Regions from separate parts of the Janthinobacterium sp. B9-8 genome, predicted to be linked through region 2. Evidence: riboswitches for the same ligand, from Rfam matches in the RefSeq annotation. Region 2 holds a riboswitch; the other holds the start of a gene.
What was found. Region 2 has a riboswitch for glycine ahead of VN23_RS10895 (L-serine ammonia-lyase). Riboswitches for the same ligand answer to the same signal wherever they lie in the genome.

Region 1: another riboswitch for glycine. It lies ahead of gcvT (glycine cleavage system aminomethyltransferase GcvT); the one in region 2 lies ahead of VN23_RS10895 (L-serine ammonia-lyase).

Annotation. Positions count from the first base shown of each region.
Region 1 is NZ_CP014222.1:653,694-669,330, reverse strand. It holds gene VN23_RS02930 (SulP family inorganic anion transporter) at 1-1,487, shown strand, start outside; gene VN23_RS02925 (BCCT family transporter) at 1,651-3,663, shown strand; glycine riboswitch at 3,803-3,898, shown strand; glycine riboswitch at 3,900-3,997, shown strand; gene gcvT (glycine cleavage system aminomethyltransferase GcvT) at 4,051-5,145, shown strand; gene gcvH (glycine cleavage system protein GcvH) at 5,336-5,713, shown strand; gene gcvP (aminomethyl-transferring glycine dehydrogenase) at 5,936-8,806, shown strand; gene VN23_RS02905 (NAD(P)-dependent oxidoreductase) at 9,021-9,971, opposite strand; gene VN23_RS02900 (ATP-grasp domain-containing protein) at 9,968-11,233, opposite strand; gene VN23_RS02895 (ATP-grasp domain-containing protein) at 11,292-12,524, opposite strand; gene VN23_RS02890 (NAD(P)-dependent oxidoreductase) at 12,548-13,504, opposite strand; gene VN23_RS02885 (MFS transporter) at 13,510-14,742, opposite strand; gene VN23_RS02880 (2OG-Fe dioxygenase family protein) at 14,755-15,531, opposite strand.
Region 2 is NZ_CP014222.1:2,445,281-2,460,917, forward strand. It holds gene VN23_RS10890 (M16 family metallopeptidase) at 1-2,235, opposite strand, end outside; gene VN23_RS10895 (L-serine ammonia-lyase) at 2,431-3,831, opposite strand; glycine riboswitch at 4,207-4,291, opposite strand; gene VN23_RS10900 (nuclear transport factor 2 family protein) at 4,463-4,900, opposite strand; gene gspG (type II secretion system major pseudopilin GspG) at 5,256-5,672, shown strand; gene VN23_RS10910 (type II secretion system F family protein) at 5,692-6,864, shown strand; gene VN23_RS10915 (GspE/PulE family protein) at 6,861-8,561, shown strand; gene VN23_RS10920 (hypothetical protein) at 8,736-9,518, shown strand; gene VN23_RS10925 (hypothetical protein) at 9,595-10,119, shown strand; gene VN23_RS10930 (hypothetical protein) at 10,116-10,661, shown strand; gene VN23_RS10935 (hypothetical protein) at 10,658-11,191, shown strand; gene VN23_RS10940 (secretin N-terminal domain-containing protein) at 11,298-13,253, shown strand; gene VN23_RS10945 (type II secretion system protein) at 13,256-13,750, shown strand; gene VN23_RS10950 (type II secretion system protein) at 14,067-14,447, shown strand; gene VN23_RS10955 (type II secretion system protein) at 14,419-14,991, shown strand; gene VN23_RS10960 (glutathione S-transferase) at 15,165-15,637, shown strand, end outside.

The DNA of each region.
Region 1 (15,637 bases), 1.8 Mb from region 2:
AAGTACAAATTGGCGGGCCAGCTGGGGCATTTATTGTGGTGGTTTACGCTATTGTTCAGCAATATGGTCTGGGCAATTTGCTTTTAGCCACCATGCTGGCTGGGGTATTTATGTTTTTACTCGGGCTATTTGGGCTTGGGGCATTAGTACGCCATATTCCCGTTTCGATTGTCATTGGCTTTACCAATGGCATTGCTGCACTCATTGCACTTTCGCAACTTAATGATTTTTTAGGCCTGAATATCGAGAATCTGCCCGCCGAATTTTTTTCAAAAACAAAAGCAATCGGGCTGGCACTACCGCATATTCACCTCGCCACACTCGCCGTTGGCTTATTCTCGCTTACCCTGCTAATCATCTGGCCCAGAATAGCCAGACACCTTCCCTTTGGCTTTCAGAAAATACCCGGCAGCATGGTGGCGCTTTTATTTGGCACCTTGCTTGCACAATGGCCAGAGCTCCATGTGGCGACTATAGGCAGCCGCTTTGGCGATATCCCATCGCAATTACCGACGCCCACCTTTCCGCAATTTACCTGGCATTCATTAGCGGCCATTATTCAGCCCGCTTTAACTATTGCCGTGTTAGGTGCCATTGAATCCTTACTTTGCGCCCGCATCGCTGACAGCATGATTAATGATCGCCATGATCCCAATCAGGAGCTAATGGCGCAGGGCATTGCTAATTTTGCCTCACCCCTCTTTGGCGGCTTTTGCGCCACCGGCACCATTGCCCGCACCGTCACTAATATCAACAGCGGGGCCAGCAGCCCAGTTTCCGGCATGGTACACGCCTTATCCATTTTGCTGATCATGGCGGTGGCTGCGCCTTTTGCCAAACTGATTCCGCTCCCCACGCTTGCTGCCGTTTTGCTTTATGTAGCTTGGAATATGGGGGAATGGGACGAGTTCCGGCGCTTGCAGCACTTTACCGGCAATTACCGCACGATTTTGCTTTCAACTTTTATCCTGACTGTAGTTGTAGATTTAACCGTGGCGATGGAAGTCGGCCTGCTGCTTGCCTGCGTTTTTTTTATTACCCGGGTATCCAGCCTGACTCACCTAAAAAAAGTAGAGCTACCGGATCACCTAAAGACAAAGACCGATCAAATTGAAGCATGGAGTATCCATGGCTCCTTATTTTTTGGATCAATTGCCAAAATAGAAAGCTTACTTGACCCACATAAAATCCAGCCAGACCTGCTGATTCTGGATTTATCCTCGCTCTTAAACATGGATACCACGGGGCTGGAGGCCTTAGAAACATTGCAGCATCAGTTACATCATCAGGGCGCCTGCCTGATTATTTGCGGCGCGGGTATACAGCCCAATTCGCTGATCCACCGCTCCGGGTTTTATCAACACTTAGGGGCAGAATTTTTATTGCCCGATTTGCCAAGTGCCTGGCAGAGCGCTGATCACTGGCTTAAAAACACACATGCGGATCATCAGGAAGACAGCGCAGAAGCACATAGTCACAATGTGTGATTTAGTCACTAATTTGTACTATTCAACATTACAAACCCAGAAATAATTGCTAGAGTGCCTGTCGCTTTTCTATGCGAATAGTCTTATAAATACATAGGCATAGAGCTGAAATTCGCTTTTTATCCCCAAATGGCCTCGTTTTTTGGCCACTACAAGGAGATTCATGAATACAAGTCCCCAACCCCGCTCCCATCACACTTTAAGCATGCCGGTGTTTTTACCCAGCATGATTTTAATTGGTATTTTGCTCGCCATTTGCACACTTAACCCGCAGGCTGCTGAACAACTTTTCTCGCAAGGACAAGTTTGGATCACGCAAAACTTCAGCTGGTTTTATATTCTTTCTGTGGCTATTTTTGTCATCACCTTGGTTGCCATCGCTTGCAGCCCTTACGGCAATATCCGCTTGGGACCGGACGATGCCAAACCCGAATACAACTTTACCTCCTGGGTAGCCATGCTGTTTGCCGCTGGCATGGGGATAGGCCTGATGTATTTCGGCGTAGGCGAGCCGATGCAGCATTATTTATCGCCGCCACTGGCCCAAGGCAGTACGATGGCTGCCGCCCGTGAAGCGATGACCATGACGTTTTTTCACTGGGGCTTTCATGCTTGGGCGATTTACTGCCTTGTTGGCCTCGTGCTGGCCTACTTTGGCTTTCGCTACAATCTGCCGCTGACCATTCGCTCCGGCCTTTATCCTATTTTGCGCGATAAAATCAATGGCCCAATCGGCCATGCCGTCGATGTATTTGCGCTTTGCGGCACTATTTTCGGGATTGCCACCACGCTGGGCTATGGCATTTTGCAAATCAGCGCCGGGCTGCATTCGCTTACCGGCTGGGAAACCTCTAATCTACAATTTCAGTACGGCCTGATTGCTGTAGTGATTGGCCTTGCGGGCTGGTCTGCTGCATCGGGCTTGGATAAAGGCGTGCGCCGCCTCAGCGAGCTTAATTTAAGCCTCGCCATTATTCTGATGCTGTTCGTATTATTTGCTGGGCCAACGCTGTTTTTACTCGGTGCATTTGGCGACAATATCGGCCATTATTTCTCTAGCCTCGTCGAGCTGACTTTCCGCTCTTATACCTATGAGCCTACGCAAAAAGAAGGCTGGTTTAGCGGCTGGACACTGCTGTATTGGGCGTGGTGGATTTCTTGGTCGCCCTTCGTTGGGATGTTTATTGCGCGTATTTCGCGTGGCCGTACCTTACGTGAATTCATCATTGGCGTAATGCTGATTCCTGCATTGTTTAACTTGGTATGGATGACGATTTTTGGCAATACCGCCATCTGGCTGGATATGCATACCGCTGCCGGTGCGCTATCGCAAACCGCAGGCAATGTGGATGCGCTGCTGTTCAAATTCTTTGAATACCTGCCGCTAGTGAAAGTCACTTCATCTATCACCATCCTGTTGATTGCCGTATTTTTTGTCACCTCGGCCGATTCGGGCTCTTTTGTGCTTAACACCATCGCCACCCGTGGCGCAGAAAAATCGCCCGCTTGGCAAAGCCTGTTTTGGGCTGGCCTACTCGGTGTAACTGCTGCGATTTTACTGACTACCGGTGGTTTAAAAGCACTGCAAGCCGTCACCTTGATTGCCGCCCTGCCGTTTACAGTGATTATGCTGCTGCTCTGTTTTAGCCTGTGTAAAGGCTTGGCTGCAGACAGGCAACACTTCTCACAGAAGTTTTCCCCCAGCACCACCTTCTGGACAGGCCAGCACTGGCGTACACGCCTTGCGCAAATTCTGCACGAGCCCCGCTTAAGTGATGTTGAACAGTTCATCGCCAAAAGTGTTCGCCCTGCACTCAATGAAGTTGCCAGCGAGCTACAAAAACAAGGCCTGAGTGCTTCCGTATTGCATGGCGAAGACGGCGCGGTTTCTTTGGTCGTGCCGCAGGCCAATCTGCGTGACTTTGTTTACGGCGTACGGCCTTTAAAGCAGCCGGTAGCCACTTTTGCGCTACGCGATGCATCGCTACCGATGTCGAGCAGGCCACATCACTATGTGCCCATCACCTTCTTTGAAGATGGCCGTCAGGGCTACGATGTGCAATATATGATTCAGCAAGAGCTGATTGCTGATGTGCTCAAGCAATACGAGCGTTATTTAAGCTTGGTACAAAATCAGGATACCCACTTGCTTAATAGCGCACCGGGCCACACCTAAGAGATTCGAGTACCCCAATAAAGCCCCGCTCATATTTGAGCGGGGCTTTATGCTGTTAAATACCTCAAAATCATAATTACGGTGCATACCAATTTGCACATGTAAAAATTGACAAACACCGCCTAAGTGGTTAAATTTCGACCACTAAAGAGGAGAGAGCACCTAGGGAAAACCCTTGGTGCCGCCGAAGGCGCAACGCCCGCGAACGCTCAGGCAAAAGGACTCTTTGGCATCAACACTCTGGAGAGTGGCGTGCAAAACGCCCACCGAAGGGGCTAACAAAACGGATCGTCATGAGCCGTTTTGGAATCTCTCAGGTACCAAGGACAGAGGGGCCGCTGCATCTGAAAAGCCTAATCGGCTTGCAGCGCTATGCCCGAGAGCGCCATGTCCGCCCAACTCCACACTACCCCACTCAATGCCGCCCATCGTATTGCCAACGCCCGTATGGTCGATTTTGGCGGCTGGGACATGCCTGTAAACTATGGCTCGCAAATCGAAGAACACCACGCCGTTCGCACCGATGCAGGCATGTTTGATGTCAGCCATATGCGTGTGGTGGATATCAAGGGCGAACAAGTTCGCGCCTTCCTGACCCGCGCCCTTGCCAATAATGTGGCCAAGCTTAAAGTTTCTGGCAAAGCGCTCTATTCTTGCTTGCTCAACCCACAAGCTACCGTCATCGACGATTTGATTGTTTATTACTTCACCGAAGATTATTTCCGCCTTGTGGTGAACGCTGGCACCGCAGATAAAGACATTGCATGGATGCAGCAGCTTAATACCGAATGGAATACCGGCCTCACCATTACCTCCCGCAATGATTTAGCCATTCTGGCCGTACAGGGCCCGAATGCCCGCGCTAAAGTCTGGGAGGTTTTGCCAGGAACTCAAGCCGCCAGCTCAGACCTCAAGCCTTTTAATGCCGCACAAATTGGCGATGTAATGATTGCCCGCACCGGCTACACCGGTGAAGATGGTTTTGAAGTAGCACTGCCTGCCACCCAAATTGAAGCCTTCTGGAATCAACTTATCACCGCAGGCGTTCGCCCATGTGGCCTAGGCGCACGCGACACGCTGCGTTTAGAAGCCGGTATGAATTTATACGGCCAGGACATGGACGAAACGATCAATCCGCTGAACGCAGGTTTAGCCTGGACGATTGACCTCGTTTCCGAGCGAGATTTCGTAGGTAAAGAAGCCCTCATCGCCCAAGGCCAGACCCAGCAATTCCTAGGTTTATTGCTGCTAGATAAAGGCGGCGTATTGCGCGGCCATCAGGTGGTGCATACCGAACACGGGACCGGTGAAATCACCAGCGGCACCTTCTCCCCTAGCCTGCAACAATCCATCGCTATGGCACGTTTACCGCTTGGCGTTGCCATTGGCGACACCGTGCACGTGGCGATCCGCGACAAAAAACTAGCCGCCCGCGTAGTGAAAATGCCTTTTGTACGCAACGGTAAATCACAGCTTTCATAAAAACCTAATATCTGTAGACACAGAGAACACGAAGAAAAACAAAACGAGAACAGAGAGAAAACAACTTCGTTTAAGCGTTTACTTAATCGGTTTTCTCTGTGTACTCTGTGTTCTCATTCTTTCTCCGTGTCTACAGAACTTTTTGACCTTACACAGCACACAACAACACACCCTATACCGGAGCACTTTTATGTCTATCCCAGCTAATTTGAAATTCACTGACACGCACGAATGGCTTCGTCTTGAAGCAGATGGCAGCATCACCATCGGTATTACCAACCACGCGCAAGAAGCGCTGGGCGATATCGTGTTTCTAGAATTGCCAGCAGCTGGCACTCGTTACGCTAAAAATGACGCTTGTGGTGTGGTTGAATCCGTTAAAGCCGCCAGCGATATCTATGCGCCACTGGCGGGTGTGATTCTGGAAAGCAATGACGATTTGACCAATGCTCCAGAGCAAGTCAACACCGACGCTTACGGCGCATGGTTATTCAAAATCACCCCAGACAACGCAGCCGACCTCGACACCATGCTAAGCGCTGCCGATTACGAAAAAGCCATCGGCTAATAAAGACATAAAAACTTCTGTAGACACAGAGATCGGGAAGAACACAGAGCACACGGAGAAAACCATTAAGGTAAAACCTAATTAACAGCAAGTTATCGCCTGCAGCGCTGTTATAGCTAGGTCTTCCTCCTTGTTCTCGCTTTTGTTTTTCTCTGTGTTCTCTGTGTTCTCTGTGTCTACAGATCTTTTTGACCTGCCCCACGTACACTTACGGTTGCCGCCATGACCACTGCATCTCTTAGCCATCTTGAAGATCACGCCGCTTTTGTGGCCCGCCATATCGGCCCTAATGCAGCGGAAGAAGCCGCCATGCTGGCCACGCTGGGCTATGCAACGCGCTCTGATCTGATTAAAAATATTGTTCCTGCCGCCATTCACCGTCAGGATGCTTTGCCGCTGGGTGAATTCACTCAGGCCAAGAGCGAAGCCGAGGCTTTGGCCACGCTGAAAGCCATTGCAGGCAAGAATGTGCTCAAAAAGAGCATGATTGGTCAGGGCTATTACGGCACTCATACCCCTAGCGTGATTCTGCGCAATATTCTGGAAAATCCAGCTTGGTACACGGCTTACACCCCATACCAGCCAGAAATCAGCCAAGGCCGCTTGGAAGCGATTATTAACTTCCAGCAAATGATTACCGATATGACCGGCATGGCGATTGCCAATGCGTCGATGCTGGATGAAGGCACCGCCGCTGCTGAAGCGATGACACTCTTGCTGCGAATGAGCAAAAGCAAATCGACTATTTTCTACGTAGCCGCCGATGTACTGCCACAAACCCGCGAAGTGATTGCTACCCGCGCAGCGCCACTGGGCATTGAAGTGCGTACCGGTCTTGGCGAAGCCGGGGACGGCTTTGGTGTGCTATTGCAATACCCTGGCGTAAATGGCGATGTGCCGGATTACCGTGCACTGGTAGCTGATTTACACGCCAAGGGCACTTTAGTTGTTGTAGCCGCTGATTTGCTGGCGCTTACCTTGCTGGCAGCGCCCGGTGAATGGGGTGCAGATGTGGTAGTCGGCAATAGCCAGCGCTTTGGTGTACCGCTCGGCTTTGGTGGCCCGCACGCTGGCTTCTTAGCCACACGCGATGAATTCAAACGCTCAATGCCAGGCCGCTTGGTCGGAATTACCATCGATGCGCAAGGTAAGAGCGCTTACCGCCTTGCCCTGCAAACCCGCGAGCAACATATTCGCCGCGAAAAAGCCACATCCAATATCTGTACCGCGCAAGTATTGCTCGCCGTAATGGCCAGCATGTACGCCGTTTACCACGGCCCGGCAGGCTTAAAACGCATCGCTCACCGCGTGCACCGCCTGACCAGCATCTTGGCTGCAGGTTTGACCCAGCTCGACGCTAAAGTACTTAACAGCAATTGGTTTGATACGCTGACTATTTCGGTAAAAGAAGCGGCTGTCGTGCATGCGTTGGCTCACAACCACGGCATTAACTTGCGCGTGATTAGCGCGACCACCGTGGGGGTATCGCTAGACGAAACCACCACGCGTGAAGATGTATCGGCACTCTGGCATGTGTTTGCCTCAGGTAAAACCCTGCCAACAGTGGACGCCATCGATGCAGAAATCGCAGGCGCATTACCGGGCGAGCTGCTACGCCAGTCCGACTTTCTGACTCACCCTACCTTTAACCGCTATCACTCCGAAACCGAGATGATGCGCTACCTGCGTAGCTTGGCAGATAAAGATTTAGCGCTTGATCGCACCATGATTCCGCTAGGCTCTTGCACCATGAAACTGAACGCAGCCAGCGAAATGATGCCGGTCACCTGGCCAGAATTTGCCAGCGTTCATCCATTCGCACCTGCTGCGCAAACGATCGGCTATCGCGAAATGATCGCCCAGCTTGAAGCCATGCTCTGCGCGGCAACGGGTTACGCGGGTGTTAGTCTGCAACCCAACGCGGGTAGCCAGGGCGAATACGCGGGACTGTTGATTATCAAGGCCTACCACGCTTCACGTAATGATGCGGCGCGCAATATCGTACTGATCCCAGCTTCCGCACACGGCACCAACCCTGCTTCAGCGCAGATGGCAGGCCTCACCGTAGTCGTGGTTGCTTGTGATGAAGCGGGCAATATTGATCTGGCCGATTTACGTGCCAAGGCCGACAAACACAGCCAGAATATTGCCGCGATTATGATCACCTACCCAAGCACGCACGGTGTGTTTGAAGAGTCGGTCAAAGAAGTGTGCGATATCGTGCACGGCCACGGTGGCCAGGTGTATATCGACGGCGCAAATATGAATGCCATGGTGGGCCTCTGCGCGCCTGGCCAGTTTGGCGGCGATGTCAGCCACTTAAACCTGCACAAAACATTCTGCATTCCTCACGGCGGTGGCGGCCCCGGTGTTGGCCCAGTAGCGGTAGCAGCACACTTGGTACCGTTCTTGCCTAACCAGCAAAGCAGCGGCTATGTGCGTGGTGAGCAGGGTATTGGTGCAGTGAGTGCGGCTCCTTACGGCTCGGCAGCGATCTTGCCTATCTCATGGATGTATATCGCCATGATGGGAAGCGAAGGCCTGAAAAGTGCAACTGAAGTGGCGATTCTTAACGCCAACTACATCGCCAAACGCCTTGCGCCTTTCTACCCTGTGCTCTACAGCGGCCACGATGGTCTGGTTGCGCACGAATGTATTCTGGACTTGCGCCCACTGAAAGACGTCAGCGGTATCAGCAATGAAGATGTAGCAAAACGCCTAATGGATTATGGCTTTCACGCCCCCACCATGAGCTTCCCTGTCCCGGGCACGCTGATGGTAGAGCCTACCGAAAGCGAATCAAAAGTAGAGCTCGATCGCTTTATCGACGCCATGATTGCTATCCGCAGCGAAATCGATCGCGTCGTCAGCGGTGAATGGACTCTAGCCGATAATCCGTTGGTGAACGCACCGCACACAGTGGAAGTACTCACCGCTGAAACATGGGAACACGGCTACACGCGCGCCACAGCTGCATTCCCGCTGGAAAGCGTAAAGCGTAATAAATACTGGCCACCGGTTGGGCGTGCTGACAACGTCTACGGCGATCGCAATCTATTCTGCGCTTGCTTGCCGATGTCTGATTACGAATAAAATAAGAAGCTTAAGGTGTGCTTATGATCTTCATTGCTACACCGATCTATTACATATTTTTTGATCAATAGCCATCTGCCAGACCCCAAAAAGGCCATCCCTCGGGATGGCCTTTTCAAATCTAAAAAAACGCTTATTCGCCTGTTAAAAATAGCTAACAAGCAAGGTGCCCCATTGCAGCAATAAAATATTCACAAGATATAAAACTTATTATCTATTCTGATACCAAATAATAATTAAGAATATTATTTGTAAGCATATCCATACCCCGCTCAAAACACTCAGGAGTGCGATCAGCGATATGCGGCGTATGCAATACATTATCAAACTCAAAGAATGGGCTGCGCTGATTTAAAGGCTCGTTTTCAAACACATCCAGCCCTGCTCCTGCGATCCAATTATTTTTCAAAGCATGATAAAGATCTTTTTCCTCATACAAACCACCACGCCCTAAGTTAAGTAAAAAAGCAGAAGGCTTCATACTTTTTAACAAAGCACGGGTAATCATGCCGCGTGTATTTGGAAACAAAGGCAAATGCAAAGAAATAACATCAGAAGTTTTAAATAACACGTCTAACTCTACAAAAGGAGTCCTTAGTTTTTCAGCTCTATCCACACTAGGACATCTGGTCCACATACACGTTTCCATGCCAAATGCTTTGGCAAAGTGATTCACCGCAGCAGCGGTATCTCCTGCGCCAACCAAGCCTAGTTTTTTACCCTGTAGCCCTAAATTATCTTGTTGAAACCAAATCCCTTGCCGGGTATTTCTATCATTAACAAGTAACTTTTTTGAAAGCCCAAGCAAAAGAGCAAAAGCATGCTCTGCGACTTCACCGGCACTCACACCCGGTGTATTTTTGATTAAAACACGATCGCTTATTTCTTTTGAAATTTTAAAATGATCAATACCAATCCCAAAGTAGGAGATTATTTTTAACTGAGGAAGATCATTAAATAAATCCGAGTTAAATAAATAACTCTTTTTTATATTAATCAGCGCATCTGCCCCTGCTAACCGAGCGACTAACTCATTCTGATCACGGGCAGCAGAACGATAATGATCAACATCTCCAATTTGATCTAATTGAAAACGACGACTGGTGCCTAAAAAGGCCAAAGCCTCATCATCCAAAATAACAATCTTTGGCCTTTTATTAATCATTTATAAATATCACCCATATTTTTTATGACTTGAATATCATCCCATAATGCCTCATGTGAAGTAGCCAGCAGCTCCAGAACAAAACAAGAATAAAACCCTTCTCTGGCAGGCCCAATCATGTCACCTATTTTCACCCTAAACTCATGATGATGATAACTATTCAGGTTTTGAATTGCATCAATATCCTTTAAACCTAAAAACTCCTTCTTTATTAAAGGAAAAGGAGTAACAATTGCAAAAGGACGCGGCGCAATTAAAGAAAAATCAGCTATACACCCTTTTTGATTTTGGTAATACAGTACATTAAGCGGCAGATCATAAGTCATTTCAAGCACACGATTACGATGGGCCCCCGGGCGAGCGGCAATTTCTAACAATCGGGGGCCATGCGCTGTGAAAATAAACTCTGTATGAGCGACACACGCACGTAAGCCTAAGGCCTGCGCTCCTTTCTTTGTAAGACTATTAGCCATTTCTTGCTGCGCTTCTATCAATTTTGTGGGGCAACCACGATAAAAATGATGAAAGTCATTAAGGCCCAAGTCTTTGCCCGTTATCACATCAACAATTGGAGTAGCGTAAATACGGCCATCCTCAGAAATAATAAGATCCTGTGAATGCAAAGATCCCTCTAAGAATTCCTCGATTTGAATTTCTGGCACGGCATCATCACTTACGCCTATTTTTTGATAATGCGCGCTTAAGCAACTTTGCATGTTTGAAAAAGCAGCGTTTAACTCTTCAAAATGATGACACTGACTAACAAATAAACTAGCTGCCAAGTTAGTTGGCTTTAAAATCAACGGGAAACCAATTTTTTCAACTATTTGTTCCAGCTCATTCTGAAATCGTGTTTTTTCAAATAACGCAGTTGAATGCTCACCGATATGCCTAACAAACGCTTCATGCATTTTTGTTTTATTGGTCACACACTGTAAACTTTCCTCACTGATAAAGGGCAATCCCAGCGTCTGAGCAATCACCCTGTGATGAGGTACATATGCCTCTCGTGTATTTAATACCGCATCAATGTGCCATTTTTTTGATATCGTATTTATTAAAATATTCAGCGCTTCATTTGATTTTCTAAAATCAAATTTTTCAATTAATACAAACTGATGATCAACAGGAATATTATTGATTGAATTTGAATCCAGAATCAAACCAACAGAAATACCTTGTTTGAATAGTGTTTCAAACTCACCGTAACGAGCCCCGCCAAGCACCAGACATAAGCTATTTGGAATAATTTCATTTTTCATAGTAAGAACTTAATGTGAACAATCCATTGATCCGACCCGGACAAACAAAGGGGCTAAATTAAACGATAGATGGCGCTAAATAATTAATCGCCATGTCTGCTTGCGCAAGCGCATCACACGATCGCTCAGCCTGAACAATCACAGCCGCTAAACGAAATTCACCGTATTTTTTCGGGGGAAGAGTCACCGATGCGCCTTCTTTACGTTCAATAAATAACTCCTGAACCCCTTTTACTGCCAACGCTTCTTCACATCCTGACCATGCGCTCAGCACACCTTCAGTTTCAGCAATTAAAAATTTAACTGTTGCATGATTATCAAGCTTTTTACTTAAATCAATCTCTTCACCTAATGCCGCTAAAAATGAACATGCACTGATATCTATTCCCTGAGCCAAGGGCAACAAATGGGTTGTAATAAAATCTCCTCCTAAACGGCCATTAATTTCAACAATTTTTGGCCCCTCAGAAGTCAGCATCAACTCAACATGAAAAGCACCTTGTCGGTAATCAATCGCAGTCAGCGCACGAGTTGCAACATCAAGAATGGCAGCCTGCTGTGATTCTTCTAATCTAGCGGGAAAAAGATGCTGCTTTTCAGTAAAATTATTTTCAGTAGTCCACTTCTCCGTAATTCCTGCAATATGTATTACACCAAAACTGGCCACCCCTTCAACACTAAATTCTGGCCCTTGCATATACTCTTCAGCTAAAAACTCACCCTCATAAAACTTAAACATTTTATCGTCGGGATTATTGCTCACTTCCAACATCTGCTGATAGATTTCCACCAAATTATGGCCAGATTCAATTTTAAAAATACCACGGCTGGAGCATGCACCTACAGGCTTAAATATAAATGGAAAACCAATATATTTTGCAGCAGAAATTAAATCGTCTAGGCTTTTTACAATACGAAAACGCGGCTGAGGAACGGCTTGCTCAGCTAAAGAAATACGAGTCATAAATTTACTGCGTGTTTTAATCGCTGTATCTACTGTATTGCCAGGTAAACCTAATTTTTCAGCAATTAATGCGCAAGGCTCAACATACCGGTCCCAAAATGAGATGACACCATCAAATTTTTTAATTTTATGTTCAGCCTCCAAAACCTCTAATAAGGCATTGGTATCTTCTGTATCTACTTCAATAAATCGATCAACATATTCTGCAATTTCTTCAGGTAAACTTTTTGCAGCAAGAGCAATTGACAAACCTAAATTTTTTGCCGTCAATAGTGTATTTTTTCTTTTTGGAGTAACAAAATCAATAACTAATATTTGCTTGCGCATAAGATATCTCTCTTTTTATAAGATTAGTGGTTTACTACGAAGCATGGACTAAGACCATCAATCACCCGCTTAGCATTGATTGCTGCTGTCTGCCGCATCTCGATTGCGGATTCGCTGGAAAAGTATGATTTATGTGGGTTAATCAAAACTCTTCCTTTTAAATAGCTAGGCGGTTCAAGCCACATATTTATAAATGAGCAATGAGTTGGCGGCTCTTCAGGCAATACATCAAGCATCAATTGGTTGAGATGGCCAGCCTCAAGAAAAGACAAAAAAACATCGGGATGCACCATTGTCGTGCCCCGGGAAGTATTAACTAAAGAAGCCCCGAATTTCATTGAATGAAGAAAGCTTTCATTAACCATTTCTGTCGTATCTGCAGTAAGCGGAACATGCAAGCTAACAATATCTGCCTGATTGAGTAACGCTTCTAGGTGCTCAATTCTCTTCGCGCCTATCTGGTCTAAGCGAGCCACTTGCTCCGCACTCAGATAAGGATCAAAGTACTCAACGCGATAGCCCAGCGCTCGCGCATAATTGCATACCGTAGCACCAATGCGTCCCGCCCCAATAATTCCCAGTGTTGAACTAGATACTCTTCGTGTTGGTGGTGTAACTGCCTGCTGCCATTTTTCAAAATTTTCTTTTGCAAAATGATCTAAATAATTTATTTTCCTAGAGCAATTCAATATAAATGCCATCGCAGTTTGTGCTACTTCTTCAGTGCAGTAAGCTGGATTGTTTGAAACAAAAATATCTTTACTTTTTGCATAGCTTAAATCCAGCCTGTCATAACCCACACCATAGCGCTGAATTGCTTTCAGCTTGGGAAACTGATCGATAAAATCCTTATCAACATGCTGCCTCCACACCATTAATACTTCAGCATTATTATCAAATTCCAAACTGACATCATCTCCTAAAATATCACGTTCAATATCTGGATTAACAATTCGATCTGTAATATATACTTTCGCCATTTAAATCAATCTCTTTGTAATGCGGTTAAATTAGCTTTATTTCCTGAAAGGCAAACAAGCACAGATACAATAGCCAGAATAGAAACGGTAAAGAATAATGATTTAGAACCGTAATACGTTAATATATACCCACCCATAATAGGCCCGATCGAGAGGCCTAAATTTCTAAAAGTAGCCGCTCCAAAATAAGACCCGCGGAGTGAATCTGGGGCAAGCTGTTCAATCAGCTCTGTAGAAATTGGAAAAACAAACACTTCGCCAATACTTATAAAAAATATTGAAACAAATAAAAAGATGATTGATATATCCTGAAAAGCCATTAAAAACATGCCCACAGAAAAAACACCACACCCTACGACCAGACTAATATTCAACCCAAGCCTTCTGCTTAACCAATAAATTGGAGCCTGAAATGAAATTACAATAATTCCATTTGCGGTTAATAAATATGAAAAGTATCTAATTCCATCATGGAAATTATTGGCAATAATTTGTGCAACCGTACTTTCTATCTGGCTGTAGCATAAATTAAAAATAATCCCCCCCAGAATGAGTCTTTGTAGTTTTTTATCTCCTAATAAGGCCGTATATGACTCTTTAAATTTTTGCCTCTTGACCGTTGTTAAGGTTAAAGCGTTATTTCTGTTGTAGAAAAAAACAAATGATAAAATTAAAAAATAAAAAATATAGAAATAACACGTATAAAGGAAATTATCACGGGAAGCATTTATCCCTAACCAGCCGCCAAGCGCAGGGCCAAGTGCAGCGCCAATATTGGTAAAAAAATACCGTAGCTGATAGATTTTCCCTCTAAGCTCCACAGGGCTAAGATCCCCCATTAGAGCGGCACTTACAGGGTGAAATAAGCTGGAGAAAAACCCGCAAAGCGTATTAAGCACGGCGAAGATAATAATTCTTGTATGGGCATCCTTCAGCTCTGCTGAAAAATAAAAGCCTAAAAACACGAAGGGCAGAAAAGAAAGTGATATGAATAATAAATTCTTTCTTCCAAAAATATCAGATAATTGCCCTCCTAAAAAACCTCCCATTAAAGAAGCAAAAGGCGAAAGTGCAACAATCAAGCCAATTTCTACCGCATTTAGCCCACTATTCTTTATCAGAAAAATAGCGATAAATGGAATGCTCATAAAATTTGCAGCTTTTATTGTTGCTGTGCCAAACAATAAAAGCCAAACAGTGTTACTTATTTTTAAATTATTTCTATTTAAGTGTGTCATTTAAATAGGCTATTACGAAAAAGATGATGAGCAAATTGGGTTAAAATCGAGCAACAGCATATCTCGCGTCGCCCATTTTCCATTTCCTTCACAAATCATTGGATCAACCGAGTGCAGTAAGCGCTGGTCATCAATCAAAATAGAATCAAGCGGTTTTTTTAACTCACAACTTGTAATTAACTCTTGGTGATCATCATAAATATGGCTTTGAGCCAGCAGTACATTTTTACGCCCAATCATAATTTGAGCAACATATGCATGCCCGTCGCGGTGAATTCCTTCTGGCGTTGGATTTCCCTTTAATGAGACATTGCCAATAATTCGTATTTGATGCGCATATACCAAACACTCGGCATGATCGTTTTGCAATTTATCATAATGAAAACGAATCAGCCCTCTGATTAACTTTGAATTCGCAATTTTTTCTTCTATTGGTTCGAAACTGCGAGCAAGCCCTCCATTCAGATGATTGACATCCTTAGACTGAAAAAACTCCCCCTTAGGCAAACATTCTAATGCCATGTTTTCTTTACTTATTTTCCAACGTGCAAAACGCCGCTGACGATAGTTTCCTTTATCCATCATAAATCGATCAATTGGAAGACGGGAATAAGACTCTCTGAGCTCCTGAAATTCTTTTGAATATAAATCTATATCTGTAGATTCATAATGATCAGCACAAAACAGGACAAAACCCTTGTTTGCTAAAGAAGGTTCAATATCGAATGAAAATGGTGTTCTTGGAACTTGAAAAGCATAAGTACTTCTTTCTTTCTCTTGTTGGATCATTACAAGCTCCTTATTATTTATCGTAAAAAATCAAACATTTAATTACTTTATTATTCAAACAACAATTTAAAAAATACTAATTTTATTTACACATAGAAATTACATT
Region 2 (15,637 bases):
AGACAAAGGCTGAGAAATCGTTTGATGAATTTCATTTCCCCGGCCATGGGCTAACGGCTCTGGCTTAAATACCACCACATCTTTAACTGGCAAACTGGCGATGTACTGCTCAATCAAATCCTTATTACGCTTATTATTTGTCACCCCGCTCAGCACAAAACGAAACGCTCGCGGATTACCAAATAAACTATTTCTCGCCTCAACGAGCTCGCTTAATGACGCATCAAAATTGTAGATTTGCCAGTACGCAGGATAAGGCCACTGCGAGCCGTAATGCTTTTCGTTTAAGCCGGTATATAAAGAATTTGAATTGCTAACCATCAATTGATAGGCTAAATCTTGGCTTAGCTTGGCTGCTGCTTTGTCGTCTCTTGTTGCTGTCCAAGCCAGATATTGCAGCTGCAACAGGGTTTCGATATCTACCGCATCCACTTCACCCGCTAGCCCCTGCTGATCTGCATATACAAAGGGATAAAACTTTAATTCGGTCTGTGACGATAATCTTTGCCTTAGCTCGCTACCGCTAAACTCACCCAATCCGGCCTGATTTAAATACTGCACCAGCGTTAACCCCGCTGGGTACAGTTTTTTAGTCAGCGCCGCCATACCACCTGCAGCCCGGGCAGAAAAGCCAACTCGATCTCCACCGCCTTTAGGCGGCGTGATCAACACCTCAATTCCATTACTTAATTTAAATATGGTGCCCTCGGTCGTCGGCTCGCTCTGCTCTGACACAATTTTTCCAGCCAACGGCTGCTGAGCAAGAAGCGGCTTATTACTCACTTCCTGAACTAGATTTTCCAATGGCTCGGCTCGCACCGCATCAACAATGTTTTGTGCCGTCTTCTCAAAAAATACCGAATAACTATTCACTGCAGGTGGCAATAAAATCGTAGCCACTTGATCTGGCGACAATAGCAAGCGCTTTAACTCATCTTGTAAAACGTCGGAAGTGGTGGCCGCAAAAAATATTTTAAGCTGCTGAAACATTCCAAATGAATCTCTGGCTGTTTCACCAAATTGAGCGTACTTCTGCAAACGATAAATCCAATCGCTATGACTTGAGAAACTGGACTGACTTTTGCGATAAATCTCAAAGCTACGATAAAGCTCTTGCTGGCTAAAACCAAAGCGTTTAGCTCTTTCCAGCTCGCGATATAAGGCTTGCAGCGCCTCTTTCATTTGCTTATCTTTAACCGACACCGACAGGGTAAATTCAGTTTGGCGAGTAGGTAAGCTCGTACCATGCCCATTAAAATAATTGGCATCGACAAAAGGGCTGCCTTCTTTTCTAGCTTGTACACTCAGACGTTGTTGCAATAAGGTACCCAACATACCGCGTTTGAAGTTGCTAAACGCCGCATCTGCATCAGTCATCGATTCCGCGGGTAAAGCCCAGCCCCATACCGCTTGTGGGTGAGCAATTCCCGGCACATCGCGGTGGCTAAAAAAACGCAAACCACTTGCCGCTGCTGGATGGGCATAGCCTATGGGCGCAGTGCCTTTTTCTATACCAGCAAACAGTGCCTTAATTTTATCCTCTGCCTCTTGCGGCTTAATATCACCCGCAATCAGCAACGTCATCCGCTGTGCTTGGTATTCACGCTTATAAAAAGCTTTTATTTTTTCAAGAGGGATCTTTTTTACAATATCAGCATCACCAATCGCCAAACGCTTTTGATATTGCTCCGAGGGATAAATCGCTTTAAGTAGGGACTGGTAAAAATCAGAACCAAGCTGGCGAAGGCGACCTTCATCCAGCACCACTTCCCGTTCCAGCTCTAATTCGGCCGCATCCAGCTCAATGCCATTTGCCCAATCAGCAAGTAGTTGCAAAGCTTGTGGCAGCGCCTCTTGCGAAACACTGATTTGATAATTGGTCCACTCATGAAAAGTAAACGCATTCATATCGCTGCCAAGGCGCATGCCCTGGCTTTCTAAAAAAGATTTTAATTGCTGCGGCCCAAAATGCTTCGTTCGGCGAAACGCCATATGCTCGAGCAAATGCGCCACACCACGCTCATCATCCGCTTCACTCAGCGATCCTGCATTAACCAATAAGCGCAATTCCACCTTACCCGCAGGCTCGGCATTGGGCTTGATATAGTAGTTCAAACCATTGGCCAGCTGACCGTGACGAACATCGGAGGGTAAAAGAGGAAGTATTTCCAGCTTACTATCTGCCGCCTGCACATTGCCGATCAAGCCAAGTAGCAAGCAAAATATTATTTTCAAAATAACCGCCACAATCTTTCAAAGACTGCAAATATTACGGCAGGTTATGTCAATAATCAATCAGCATTAAATATTTAATATTAGCGAGTACATTGAAGCGAATCGATATGCAAACAAACATCAAAAAGCAGTCTTGATCAAACAGGCATAAAAAAACGGCAGGTTTCCCCGCCGTTTTTTAGGTGCTAAAAAAAATCAGCACTCCACAATATTCACCGGCAATTCAATCATATTAATTGCCAAGCCACCGCGGGCGGTTTCTTTGTATTTGGTGTTCATATCGCGGCCAGTATCGCGCATGGTTTTAATCACCCGATCAAGCGACACAAAGTGTTGACCGTCGCCGCGCAGCGCCATGCGGGCGGCATTAATCGCTTTGATCGATGCCATGGCGTTGCGCTCAATACATGGCACTTGCACAAGGCCACCGACCGGATCACACGTCAGGCCAAGGTTGTGCTCCATGCCAATTTCTGCGGCGTTTTCGACTTGCTCGGGCGTGCCGCCCAAGACTTCTGCAAGCGCACCTGCGGCCATCGAGCAAGCGGACCCCACTTCCCCCTGACAACCGACTTCTGCACCAGAGATAGAAGCATTCAGCTTAAACAAAATACCTATCGCGCCCGCCGTCAGGAAGAATCGCACAATGCCGTCATCAGTCGGATTCGGTGTAAAGCGGGCGTAATAATGCATCACGGCAGGGATAATCCCTGCTGCGCCATTGGTAGGCGCAGTCACCACTCGGCCACCACCCGCGTTTTCTTCGTTGACAGCCAGCGCGTATAAATTCACCCAATCGAGCACGGTAAGCGGATCACGCAGCGCGGCTTCTGGGGATGCCAACAGTTTTTGATACATATCGGCGGCGCGGCGTTTTACTTTTAAGCCGCCGGGTAAAATCCCCTCATGCTCGCACCCCCGTTTTACACAGGCTTGCATCACCGCCCAGATCTCCAGCAGGCCAGCGCGAATTTCGTCTTCGGTGCGCCAAGCCAGCTCATTTTCTAGCATGATCTGGCTAATGGTTTTGCCGTGGCGCTCGCACAGCGCAAGTAGCTCGGCACCGCTCGAAAACGGGTGCTTCAGCTCGGTCACGCCGGGAGGGTTAAAGCCCGCATCCACAGCGGCCTCATCCACCACAAAACCACCGCCTACCGAGTAATAAGCACGCTTAGAGACGCTCTCGCCAGCGGCATCAAAGGCTTCAAAAATCATGCCATTCGGGTGAAATGGCAGTGTTTTGCGCTTATGCAAAATGAGGTGTTCGGCCTCAATAAATTGAATTTCATGCTTGCCGAGCAGATTTAACTTTCGGCCTTCACGAATGGCCGCGACCATCTCATCGACCTTTTCGGTGTCCACAAGGCGAGGCGATTCGCCCTGCAAGCCGAGTAAAACCGCGATATCCGAGCCATGGCCTTTGCCCGTGGCACCTAGGGAGCCAAATAACTCGCTTTTTACTTTGGCGACTTTCTCAAGGATGCCGTCTTTCTCTAAACGACGAGCAAAGGTACGCGCAGCCCGCATCGGGCCAACGGTGTGCGAGCTGGATGGGCCTAGGCCGATCTTAAATAAATCAAATACGCTAATTGCCATTTTATGTATCTCGGGTAATGCCTGCTGCTGCGCTGAGTGCATGCTCGAGTCGCTTGCAGGCTATTGTTAAGGTCTGTTTTTTTAATAGATTGTTTTTACGGTATATCGTTCAGCTTAATCGCAAAATGAGGCGACTAAGCGTTGTTGTTTTTCACATAGTGGTAAGCAAGCTTCACGGCTTAACGGATGTAATCCATGGTTAGAGATGCAAAGCGGCTAAGTTTGAACAGGGCGAAAAAGGATGACAGTGCCCGCTCAGCGTAAGCCGAACGATGCCCCTCTGTCCTTTTGCCTGAGAGATTGCGGCACGATGCAGCACATCGGCCATGCTTCCTTCGGCGAGGCAGGCTAAACCTACCTTCTCTCCAGATTGCCAACGCCATCACAGTTCTTTTGCCTGAGAGTTTCTGGGGCGATTCCCCTTCGGCGCTGTGCTAACAGTCTCTCCTGCAATGGCTGCGGCAAGTCTTTGCGATCAAACCAAGCACGGCCGCGTGGCAGCAGCCAATCTATTGAAGCTTGCACTGGCTGTCAATTCATGATTAGCACTAGAGCTCAATAAAAAGCCCCACGCTGACAATATGCATGGGGCTTATTAATAAATACGCAGCAATACGGCTGCTTAAATCACTTAAAACATGCCATTACCATTGGCATCTTTCTCTGGCACAGCCTGAATCACATCCCAATGCTCGATAATCTTGCCATTTTTAACGCGAAAAATATCCACAATCGCCACGCCACGCTCACCGGCTTTATCTTGAGAGTGAACATGCAGCATCACCAAATCACCCTCTGCAATCACCCGCTTAATCACAGTACGGGAATTCGGTGAATTAGCTTTTATATAGCGAATAAAATCCTGCAAAGGCTGCACACCATTTGCTACTTCCGGATTATGCTGAATATAATCTTTAGCAATAAACGGTAAAACACCCTCGGCATCCAACTTATTAAATGCAATATCGTAAAACTTAAGCACCAGCGTTTTATTTTTCTCTTCCTTAGGCCCGGCCATCGCCGTTGCTGCCAGCAAACCTAATATCATCGTAATGAGTAATTTTTTCATCTTAAATATCCTTTAGCTGCGTATTTAAACAAAAAGCAAAAAATGAAGAGCACCCGCCCTGCAAACTATAGCTATTTCTTAAAAATATCACACTCTATTACCCGGCTACGTTAGCAAGAATCAACAGCTAATAACCAGCACTTATACCACCTTACTAACTAACAAATTCGCCAATTCACAGCCACACAATCTACTCTACTCAGCTAGTCGTAATGCGTACTTCAAGCCCGGTATTTTTCCATCTAGGCAAAAGCTAAGAAAAAGGCTTGATCCCGCAAGAAGCGCCGTATTACGATGCGGGGATAGAAGATGAAAGGCGGCTCCTGCTAGCCTTCACGGGAAGAGACAAAAAAAAATGAAAAATCATCGCCTATCCAGAGGTTTCACCCTACTGGAATTACTCGTTGTTTTGCTGATTATTGCCCTGCTTGCCGGTTACGTTGGCCCCAAGCTGTTTGGTGAGGTAGGCAAAGCCAAGACTAAGACTGCGGCAAGCCAGATGAAATCGATTGCCGATGCACTCGATCATTACCGCCTTGATACCGGCCACTACCCAAGTACCGAGCAAGGCATCAATGTGCTGACCAAAAAGCCAAGTGACGAGCCAAAGTGGCAAGGCCCTTATTTGATGAAAGACGTGCCAGCAGATCCTTGGGATAGGCCTTACGTTTACAACAAACCGGGCGAAAACGGCCGCGACTACGATTTGCTGACCATGGGCGCAGACGGCAAAGCCGGTGGTACGGGCGAAGACACCGACGTTAGCTACTAATCTATAAAGCCCCGCCCCCATGCGCTACACCGTTAAAGCCTTGCAGGCAGGCAAGCTGCTGCAGCTGGATCTCGACGCCGCTAATGAAAGCGAGCTAAAGGATAAGCTGACGGCGCAAGGTCAGCAGTTTTTATCTGCCAAGGCGCACAGCAGCTTTAAACTCTCCACCAAAGCATTTGACCTATCGCTGTTTACCCAAGAGCTGATCGCGCTTTTGCAAGCGGGGCTGACGCTAGTTGAAGCAGTAGAAACGCTTAAAGAAAAGAGTGCGCAAGATACCCATGGCGATGTATTAAGCCGCATGATTGAAGGCCTGTACCAAGGCTTACCATTATCTAAAGTACTGGCGCAAATGAACCAGCACTTCCCGCCTTTATATATCGCCACCGTTAGCTCGGCAGAAAAAACCGGCCACCTTGCAGATGCGCTGGGGCGTTATCACCATTACGAATCCCGGCTGGCTGCAGTTAAAAAGAAGGTTATTTCGGCGGTGATTTACCCGCTGGTAGTGATTGGTATTGGCGGCGGCATTATGCTGTTTTTGCTGTTTTATGTGATCCCAAAGTTCAGCCAGATCTATGCTTCGATGAAAAACCTGCCTTTTGCCGCGCAAGTGATGCTGTGGTGGGGGGATTTGGTGCACAAGCATGGCTTGATAATGTTTGGCGGCTTGGTGCTTAGCGTGGTGTTGGCGGTGTTTTTGCTGCGCACCGAGGCGGCAAAAAGTGCTTTGCGTGAGGCCTTTTGGCGCTTACCGCGTTTAGAGCAATACCGGCGCTTATTTTCGCTGACGCGTTTTTACCGCACCGTGGGCCTGCTGCTGGCTGGCGGAATTTCGGTGGTGCATGCGATGGAACTGGCGGCGCAGTTATTGCCACTAAAAATGCAGCTTGGCTTACAGCAAGCCTTGGTCGATGTGAAATCGGGCCAAGCCCTTTCGCAAGCCCTGCCCCGCTATCAGCTGACTACACCCGTATCAGAGCGCTTACTGCGCGTGGGGGAACAAAGCGGCGAGCTAGCCACCATGTGCGAGCGCTCGGCGCAGTTTTGCGATGAAGAGCTAGAACGCGCCATCGATATGTTTACCCGCCTTTTTGAGCCCATTTTAATGTTGATTATTGGTGTACTGATCGGTGGAATTGTTTTTCTGCTGTATATGCCGATTTTTGAGCTGGCTGGGAATATGCAATGACAGATGCCACATATATGCCAGCGATGACTGAAGCGATCACAATCTCTTCAGCCAAGCTCAGCCTCGAGCTGATCCAAACATTACGCCAGGATCAGGCCCCGCTTGCGCCGCGTTTGCAACAAGTATTGCAACTTAGCGACGCAGATTACGGCGAGCAACTTAGCCGCTTTCTTGGCCTGCCGTTTTTAAGCCTCGATGCCATCAGCGCGCTTAGCCCGCGTTACGATCTACTGCCTTACGGCGAAGCCGTGGCAAGGCAATGCCTGCTACTCGATGGCACAGATGGGCTGTGCGTAGTATTGGCTGATCCTTTCGATGCCGCGCTGCGCAACTGGCTACGCCAACGTTTGTCTGTAAGCTATCAAACTGCTTTTGCTCATCATCAGGCACTACGTACTTACTTAGAACAGTTTGAAACCTCACACCGAGCGATGGATCAGCTAGGGGTTGGCGAGCAGAGCGAAGTCAATCAGGACGGCATCGTCGAGATTTCACTGGCGACCTTAGCTGCAGATAAAAAGCCTGTGGTCAAACTGGTGAATTCCACGCTGTACGACGCGCTTAAAGCCAAGGCTTCTGATGTGCATATGGAAAGTACGCCAAATGGCTTAACCATTAAATATCGTATCGACGGCGTGCTGCTGCATATTGGCGGCGCAAATGGCTTGGAAACCGCCGAGCAAGTAATTTCGCGGATTAAGGTGCTGGCCGATCTGGATATTTCAGAGCGCCGCGTGCCGCAAGACGGGCGCTTTAAGGCAAGGATTAATGGCCGCGAAGTGGATTTTCGCGTCTCCATCATGCCGTCCATTTACGGCGAAGATGCCGTGCTGCGGGTATTAGATAAGCAAAATGGCGGCGATGCTTTTAAGCAGCTGCGTTTAGATATTCTGGGCTTTGATGATGGCACGATGGCGCGGATCAGAAGTTTGGCGCGTGAGCCTTACGGCCTGCTGCTGGTCACTGGCCCTACCGGCTCAGGTAAATCGACCACGCTTTACGCCACGCTTTCTGAGATTAATACCGGCGAAGAGAAAATTATCACCATTGAAGATCCGGTGGAATACCAGCTACCCGGTGTATTGCAAATTCCTGTGAACGATAAAAAAGGCCTGAGCTTTGCCCGCGGCCTGAGATCGGTGCTGCGCCATGATCCGGATAAGATTTTGGTAGGCGAAATTCGCGATGGCGAAACCGCCAATATTGCCGTGCAAGCCGCGCTAACCGGCCATTTGGTGCTCACTTCCGTGCACGCCAACAATGTGTTTTCGGTGCTCGACCGCTTTATTCATATGGGCGTAGAGCCGAACAGCTTTGTGGATGCGCTGATCGGCGTGGTGGCCCAGCGCCTGATTCGTAAAGTGTGTCTGCACTGCGTGGTGGATGACGAACCCGATGAAGAGCTACTCGCCACATCGGGCTTAAACAGCGAAATAGTGAAAGGCTGGCGATTCCGTAAAGGCGTTGGTTGTAAGGCTTGCCGCAATACCGGCTATCAGGGGCGTAAGGCGATTGCCGAGGTATTGCGACTCAACGACGAGCTAAAGCAAGCCATTGCCAGCCGCGCGCCAGCCGTAGAACTCAAACAACTCGCCGCACGCTTTGGATTTTTGTCGATGCGCCAGCAAGCTTTGGCCGTCGTTGCCAGTGGAGAAACCACATTACAAGAAATTAATCGCGTGACTTTTGTGGATTAAGAATCCTTAGATCTGTAGACACAGAGAACACAGAGTTTAAAAGCAGCATACGGAGAAAAGCATAAGAAGGTTTTCTCTGTGTGCTCTGTGTTCTCCCTAATCTCTGTGTCTACAGAACTTTTAAGCTTTTGAATGATTTTATTTATTGCCTAACCACTTTGCAGGAAAGCAATCGTGTCCCCTTTATGGATTGAGCATAGCGTTTGGCTGGCGAGCAAGAAGCTGACTTTGGCCAGCCAGCCGCGCTTACAAAAAGCAGATAAGCAATGGGCGTCGACCACGGTTGATGCACAATCTGCTGCGCTGGCTTTGCAGCAGCGTCTGGAGACTCGTCCTAAAAGCAGCATCAGCACCTTAAATATACTGCTCAGCGGGGATTGGGTCCGTTACGCCGTGCTGCCTTGGCAGGATGGCCTGTATCAGCCAGACGATTGGAATGCTTACGCACGGCTGGTTTTAGCTCAGCAATTTGGTGGCAGCACCGATGGCTGGCGGCTGTGTATTCATCCTGCAGGCTTTGGCGAATCACGCTTAGTAGCGGCTATGGATGAGGCGATTTATCAAGTGATGATCGAGCTGGCACGCGTCAATAAGCTGAGATTACTCGGTGTGCAGCCGCTGTTTGCTACCGTATACCAGCAGTACCGCCGCCAGCTTAAAGCTGCCGAATTTGCACTGGTGATTACCGAGGCCGATCAGCTTTGCTGTGGTTTTTGGCGGGATGCGGCATGGCAAGGCATTGTTAGCCTGCCGCTTAGTCAAGATAGCCATGCGCTACTCGATGGCGGTATGGCGGCGCTATTGCGTCAAGCGGCTATGCTAGCGCAAGTGTCTTTACCACCGCAAATTTATATCAGCTCGTCCAACCACCCACTCGCCAAACTCAGCCTACCGCAATGCGAAGTCAACTATTTAGGCGCGGTCCATCCTTTATTTGCTGGGGATTTGGCGATATGAGCATCGTACAAAGATACGCGGGTTTCACCCGCCCTACGATATTGCCCCCGCATCGCGATCAACCGGACCTCGCCGCATGAAGCCCATGCAACTCGACTTTCATCGGTCCCCCAGCTCAACGCCTTGGCTGGGTTTAGCCCTTGTCGTAGCGGCAGTGATTGCCCTGCTTTGGGTGATGACTCGCCTTGATATCAGCGATCAGGCACGCCAGCAATTGGATGCACGTGAGGATGAGATCAGTTGGCAGCGCCGTCGCCTTGATGAGGCGCAGAATAAAGAGCAAAAAGAAGCGCCGACCAATGCCAAGGTTTTGGCTGCACATCAGGCACAGCAACAGGCCATCGGGCCGGTGCTGGCTGTATTGGAGCAAACCTGGCAGCCTACTCTCGCCTATACCCGCATTGATCTGGCAAGTAACGAGCATCTGCTCAAGCTGGATTTGGAAGCAAAAACCCTTGCCGATGCGTTGGCATTGATCGATAACCTAGGCAGCACCAAGGGCATAAAAACGGTGTCTTTATCCCGGCACAATATGCGTGTGAGCGATCTATTTCGCCCTGTGCAAGTCAATCTGGATATCACTTGGGAGCCGCGGTTATGAATACGCAGCGGCTCATACAACAGGGTATTTGGTATCTGCGCCAGTGGCGGCAATATGCGGGGATTTTGGCCATTGCAGGCTTGGTTTTGCTGCTGCTGGCTGGGGCGCTTTATGTGCAAAAGCTAAAGCCCATCCAAAAAGATTTAGAACGCCGCGAGCTGAGCTTGCTGGAGGCAGCGCGCAAACTTAAACAATCATCATCCAGCGCGTCTGCCACCGCCAGCAGCGTGGCAGATCGTCTGCCACAATCGAATCAATTTACCGCGTTTTTACTCAAGCTCAATGAACTGGCCGAGCAAAAACATATTGTGCTGCAGCAAAGCGATTACAAAGCCACGCCCGAAGTGGGCGGCGAGCTATTGCGCTACGGTTTGCAATTCCCTGCCAATGGGCTTTACCTGGATATTCAGCAATTTATTACTGAATTAGAAAAAATGCCCGGCGTGCGTATTGAGACTTTAAATTTATCGCGCCCGCAAATTAGCGACGCCATGCTGAATGTGCAGATTGAAATGTCGTATTTAAGCGAGGTGCAGCCATGATCTCGCGCCCGCTACAAATTGTTTTGGCGGTCACCGTTTTACTCACGCTTTACTCTGCCTGGCAAGATAGCCAGCCCGATGACACACCTGCCCACCGCCAACAGCGTGCGGTAGCCGCCAGTGAAGCGAGTGCTAAAGCATCTGCCGTTGCAGCACAAGCATCGGCAACGTCGGCGGCCAGCAGCGTGGCGGTGAATTTATTCCCGATCCAAACTTGGCAGCCGCCCCCACCACCGCCGCCTAAACCCACGCCCACACCGAAACCTACGCCAACCCCGCCGCCAGTGGCACCGCCTTTGCCGTTTAAAATAGTGTCGACCTGGCATGAAGGTAAGATCGATTACGTGGTGCTTGAAGCAAACGGCCAGCAAATGGTGGTTTGCCAAAGCTGCAATGCCCTTGGCCGCGTGCAAAAAGGTGAAGTTTTACTAGGCTCGTGGCGAGTAGATCAAGTCACCCGCCAGCAAATTATTTTTACATTTATGCCGCTGAATCAGCAGCAGGTGCTGTCCTTAGGAGCGACGCCTTGAAAACGCGCTCTTCGTGCCAGTTCAATCAGCAACCTATTTTTCCCCTGCCGCTCAAGCAGCTGCGGATGCTTTCTATTGGAGCAACACTTTGAAGCGCGCTTTTAGCATGACTCTTATCGCGGCCAGCTTGCTGACTGGCTGTGCTGCCGACATGGCCCGCAAGCAGGGTGAAAGCCTCATTTATCAAGGCGAAGTAGAACAAGGCTTGCAGCTTTTAAAAGAAAAATCCAAGCTTTATCCCGATGATATTATGCTGCGCGCCAGCTTTCAGCGGCAATTAGACAGCACGCTTAATCTCTTGCTCAAAGAAGCCGACAATGCCCGTGCGCGTGGCGATATCGAGCTGGCCACAAATCGCTATCAACAGATGCTTTCTCACGATAAGGGCAATTACCGTGCGGCCGAAGGATTAAGGCTGGTAGAAATCGCGGCGCGTCAGGATTCCATGCTCAAATATGCGCGTGAAATCAAAGACAATAAACCCGAAGAAGCGCTGGATGTTTTAGCGCAAATGCTAATCGATAATCCGCGCAATACGCAGGCGCTCAGGCTGAGGGATGAAATAGAAAGCCGTAAAACACGCGAAGCCACGCTACGCCCCGGCTTGGCGCAATCTTTAAAAAACCCTATTTCTTTGCAATTTAAAGATCAAAGCCTCAGTAGCGTCTTTGATATTATTTCGCGCATTGGCAAAGTGAATTTTATTTTTGATCGTGATGTTGCGCCCAATTTACGCACCACCATTTATGCGCACGATAGCAGTGTTGAAGATGTGATCAATTTGATTTTGACCACCAATCAACTCGATAAAAAAATATTAAATGAAAACACTATTTTAATTTATCCAAAACGCCCGGATAAAGATCGAGATTACAAAGATTTGGTGATGCGCACCTTTTATTTATCTAATGCCGATCCTAAGCAAGTATTGGCCATGATTAAACAAATGGTTAAAACCAAAGATGTGTATATCGACGAACGTTTATCCATGCTGGTGATGCGCGATACCCCGGAAGCGATTGCCGTGGCCGAGCGCCTCATTGCCGCACAGGATTTACCGCAATCAGAAATTATTCTGGATGTAGAAATTCTGGATGTCAGCAGTACTGATTTACTCAATATGGGGATTCAATACCCGGATACGATTTCCGCCTCCCTAGCCCCCATCAACAATATTACAGCTATCCCAGCCACAGCTGGCGCAATAAGTTTAGATCGCCTGAACAGTCTGAATAAGAGCGATGTACTGGTTAATCTGGGCAACCCCGTAATTAGCGCCAATCTGTTGCACCAGAAAGGCACAACCAATATTCTGGCGAATCCCAAAATTCGCGTTAAAAACCGGGAAAAAGCCAAAGTGCAAATTGGCGAACGTGTCCCTGTAGTCACCACCACCAATAATAACGGCACCACATCTGAATCGATCACCTATCTGGATGTAGGTCTCACATTGAATGTAGAACCCACGCTCACCATTGATAACGATATCAGCGTAAAAGTATCGCTCGAGGTTTCCAATGTCACCGGCAGCATCACCACCCGCAATGGTCTGATCGCTTATAAGGTAGGCACGCGAAATGCCACCACCAATATGAGCGCCCGTGATGGAGAAACCCAGGTGCTGGCCGGTTTACTTTCGCGTACCGATCAAACCACTGGCAATGCGTTGCCGGGGCTGGGCGAGCTGCCGGGGCTGGATCGACTCTTTGGCAGCAAGAAAAACGACAATAGCAAAACCGAGCTGATCCTCCTGATTACGCCCCGTGTGGTGCGCAATCTGGCGCTACCATCACCGCATATCACCACCTTTGATAGCGGCACCGAAGGAGCCATCAGTACTAATCCACTGCGCTTGCGCACCAGCTCTAGCATTAAAATCAATAGTAATGCAACTGGCAGTGTCATGATGCCGGCACCTCAACCCATCATGCCGCAAGCCGTGGTTGAGCCCGTGCCACAAGCAACTCCTGCGCCTGTCCCAGTGCCACAACAAGCAGCAGAAGACAACACCCAGCCTGTTGCTCCGCCGCCGAGCCGTGGCAATGGGATGGGACGCCGCTAAGCATGTTCTTTAAGCAATCACGCCATCGGCTTGCTCACGGCTTTACTCTGATCGAGCTGATGGTCACCCTCACCATTCTGGCGGTACTGGCAACCGTAGCGATGCCACTCTCGCAAATTGCCGCCACCCGCCAGCGGGAAGAAGAACTGCGCCGTGCGCTATGGCAAATACGCTCGGGTATTGATGCTTACAAGCAAGCGGCAGACGAGGGACAAGTTAAAAAGAATATCGATGATAATGGCTACCCCCCCAATTTGAGCGTTTTAACCGCCGGGGTAAAAGACGCCAAAGACCCCAATGGTAAAATGATCTACTTTTTACGCCGCCTGCCCAGAGATCCTTTCTGCGATTGCCCAAGCAGTAGCGACGAAAAAACATGGGGCCTGCGCAGCTACACCAGCCCACCCGACTCCCCACAAGAAGGCCGCGATGTGTTTGATGTGTATTCCCTGAGTAGCGGGATTGGGATGAATGGTACGGCTTATAAAAAGTGGTAGATAATATTAGTCACTCTTGAAACACGGCATTTGTAGGTTGGGTGAAACCCGCCGATTTATATCATTCTATAAAGGCAGGTTTCACCCTAACCCTATCAACTTATGGGGAATTTGTAGGTTGGGTTAACAGGCTTTATCGCGTAACCCAACATTCTTTTGCGGCTAAATGTTGGGTTAGCTGGTTTATCCGCCCTTAAAATAAGCGAATAAACCAGCTAACCCAACCTACAAAAACATCAAGTCCCGCGGGTTTTGCTTAAGTTGATAGGATTGGGTTTCACCCGACCTACGAAACAACATCATCAATAGGACCACCATGGCGCATGAGTCGTCTTCAAAACAGGGCTTTACCCTGATCGAGCTGCTGGTCGTGCTTGCCATTATGGCCAGCCTGCTCACCCTTGTTGTGCCACGCTATTTTCAGCAAACCGAACGCGCCAATGAAACCGTACTTAAGCACAATTTAGTGGCCATGCGTGATGCCATCGACAAGTTTTATGCCGATACGGGCCACTATCCCGCCACCATTAACGAATTAGTCAGCAGCAAATACCTGCGTGAAATGCCGATGGACCCAATAACCGGCAAAAATGATGGCTGGCAAATGATCCCACCAGAAAACGCCAGCGGCGTATACGATGTAAAAAGCAGCGCAGAAGGAAGCGGCAATGATGGCTCGGCCTACAATAGCTGGTAAGCAACAAGCTGGCTTTGCTTACGATTCCACCATGCACAGGCAAGGCTCTAGAATTCTGACAAGCCAATCTTCACTAGGTAAACAGTCAGGGTTTGCTTACGCATGGGCGCTGATGGCCGTGTTGATCATGGGCATTTATCTCGCCCAAGTCGGTGAAGCATGGCAAAACCGTGCCCAGCGCGCCAAAGAAGAAGAACTGCTTCGCGTAGGCGCTGAAATCCGCCGGGGCATCAAGCTCTACAGCGAGCAAAATATGATGCAAGGCACGCAATACCCCAAAACACTGGAAGAACTGGTGCTTGATCCACGCACCCCTGCACCAAGACGCTTTATCCGCAAAGCCTATAAAGACCCAATGACTGGGGAAGACTGGGCCTATATCACCGCCCCCGGTGGTGGCTTTATGGGCGTGTATAGCAAGGCCGCTGGCAAGCCCTTAAAGCAACACCGCTTCCTCGGCGACTTTGCCAGCTTTGCCAATCAAAATACCTATCAAGATTGGATATTTGCCAACTGGCCAAATGGCAAGGCGCTGAAAAAATAAATCACAAAGGCAATGCAGACTATTTAACGAACAGATGCGTGAAATACAGCAAAAATTGGCCTTTCAACAATAAATCTGCCTTAAATCTAGCAAGCAGCTAACATCTGGCAAGCTGTGACTCTACAAACAGCCTGCAATCTGTATCATCACGCAAAAATATTAAATCTGATTCTATGCTACCTATTCTTTATTCCTTCCGCCGTTGCCCGTACGCCATGCGTGCCAGAATGGCCATTCAATATTCTGGTATTCAAGTTGAATTGCGCGAAATTGTGCTGCGTAATAAACCCGCAGCATTACTCCACGCCTCGCCCAAAGGCACGGTACCTGTTTTAGTATTAAATAATGGGCAAGTCATCGAGCAAAGCCGCGAAATTATGCAATGGGCATTAGAGCAACACGATCCACAGCAATGGCTTTGCAAAGAGAATGAAGCGTTAAATCAGCAGATTGCAGAACTGATCGATCATAGTGATCAGATATTTAAAATTTATCTCGATCAATATAAATATGCAGACCGCTACCCCGCTCACCCCCAAGAATATTATCGCAGCCAAGGCGAGCTCTTTTTACATGATTTAGAAACACGGCTGGCGCAGACTTCTTTTTTACTGCTTCAGCAAATATGCTTGGCGGATATTGCGAT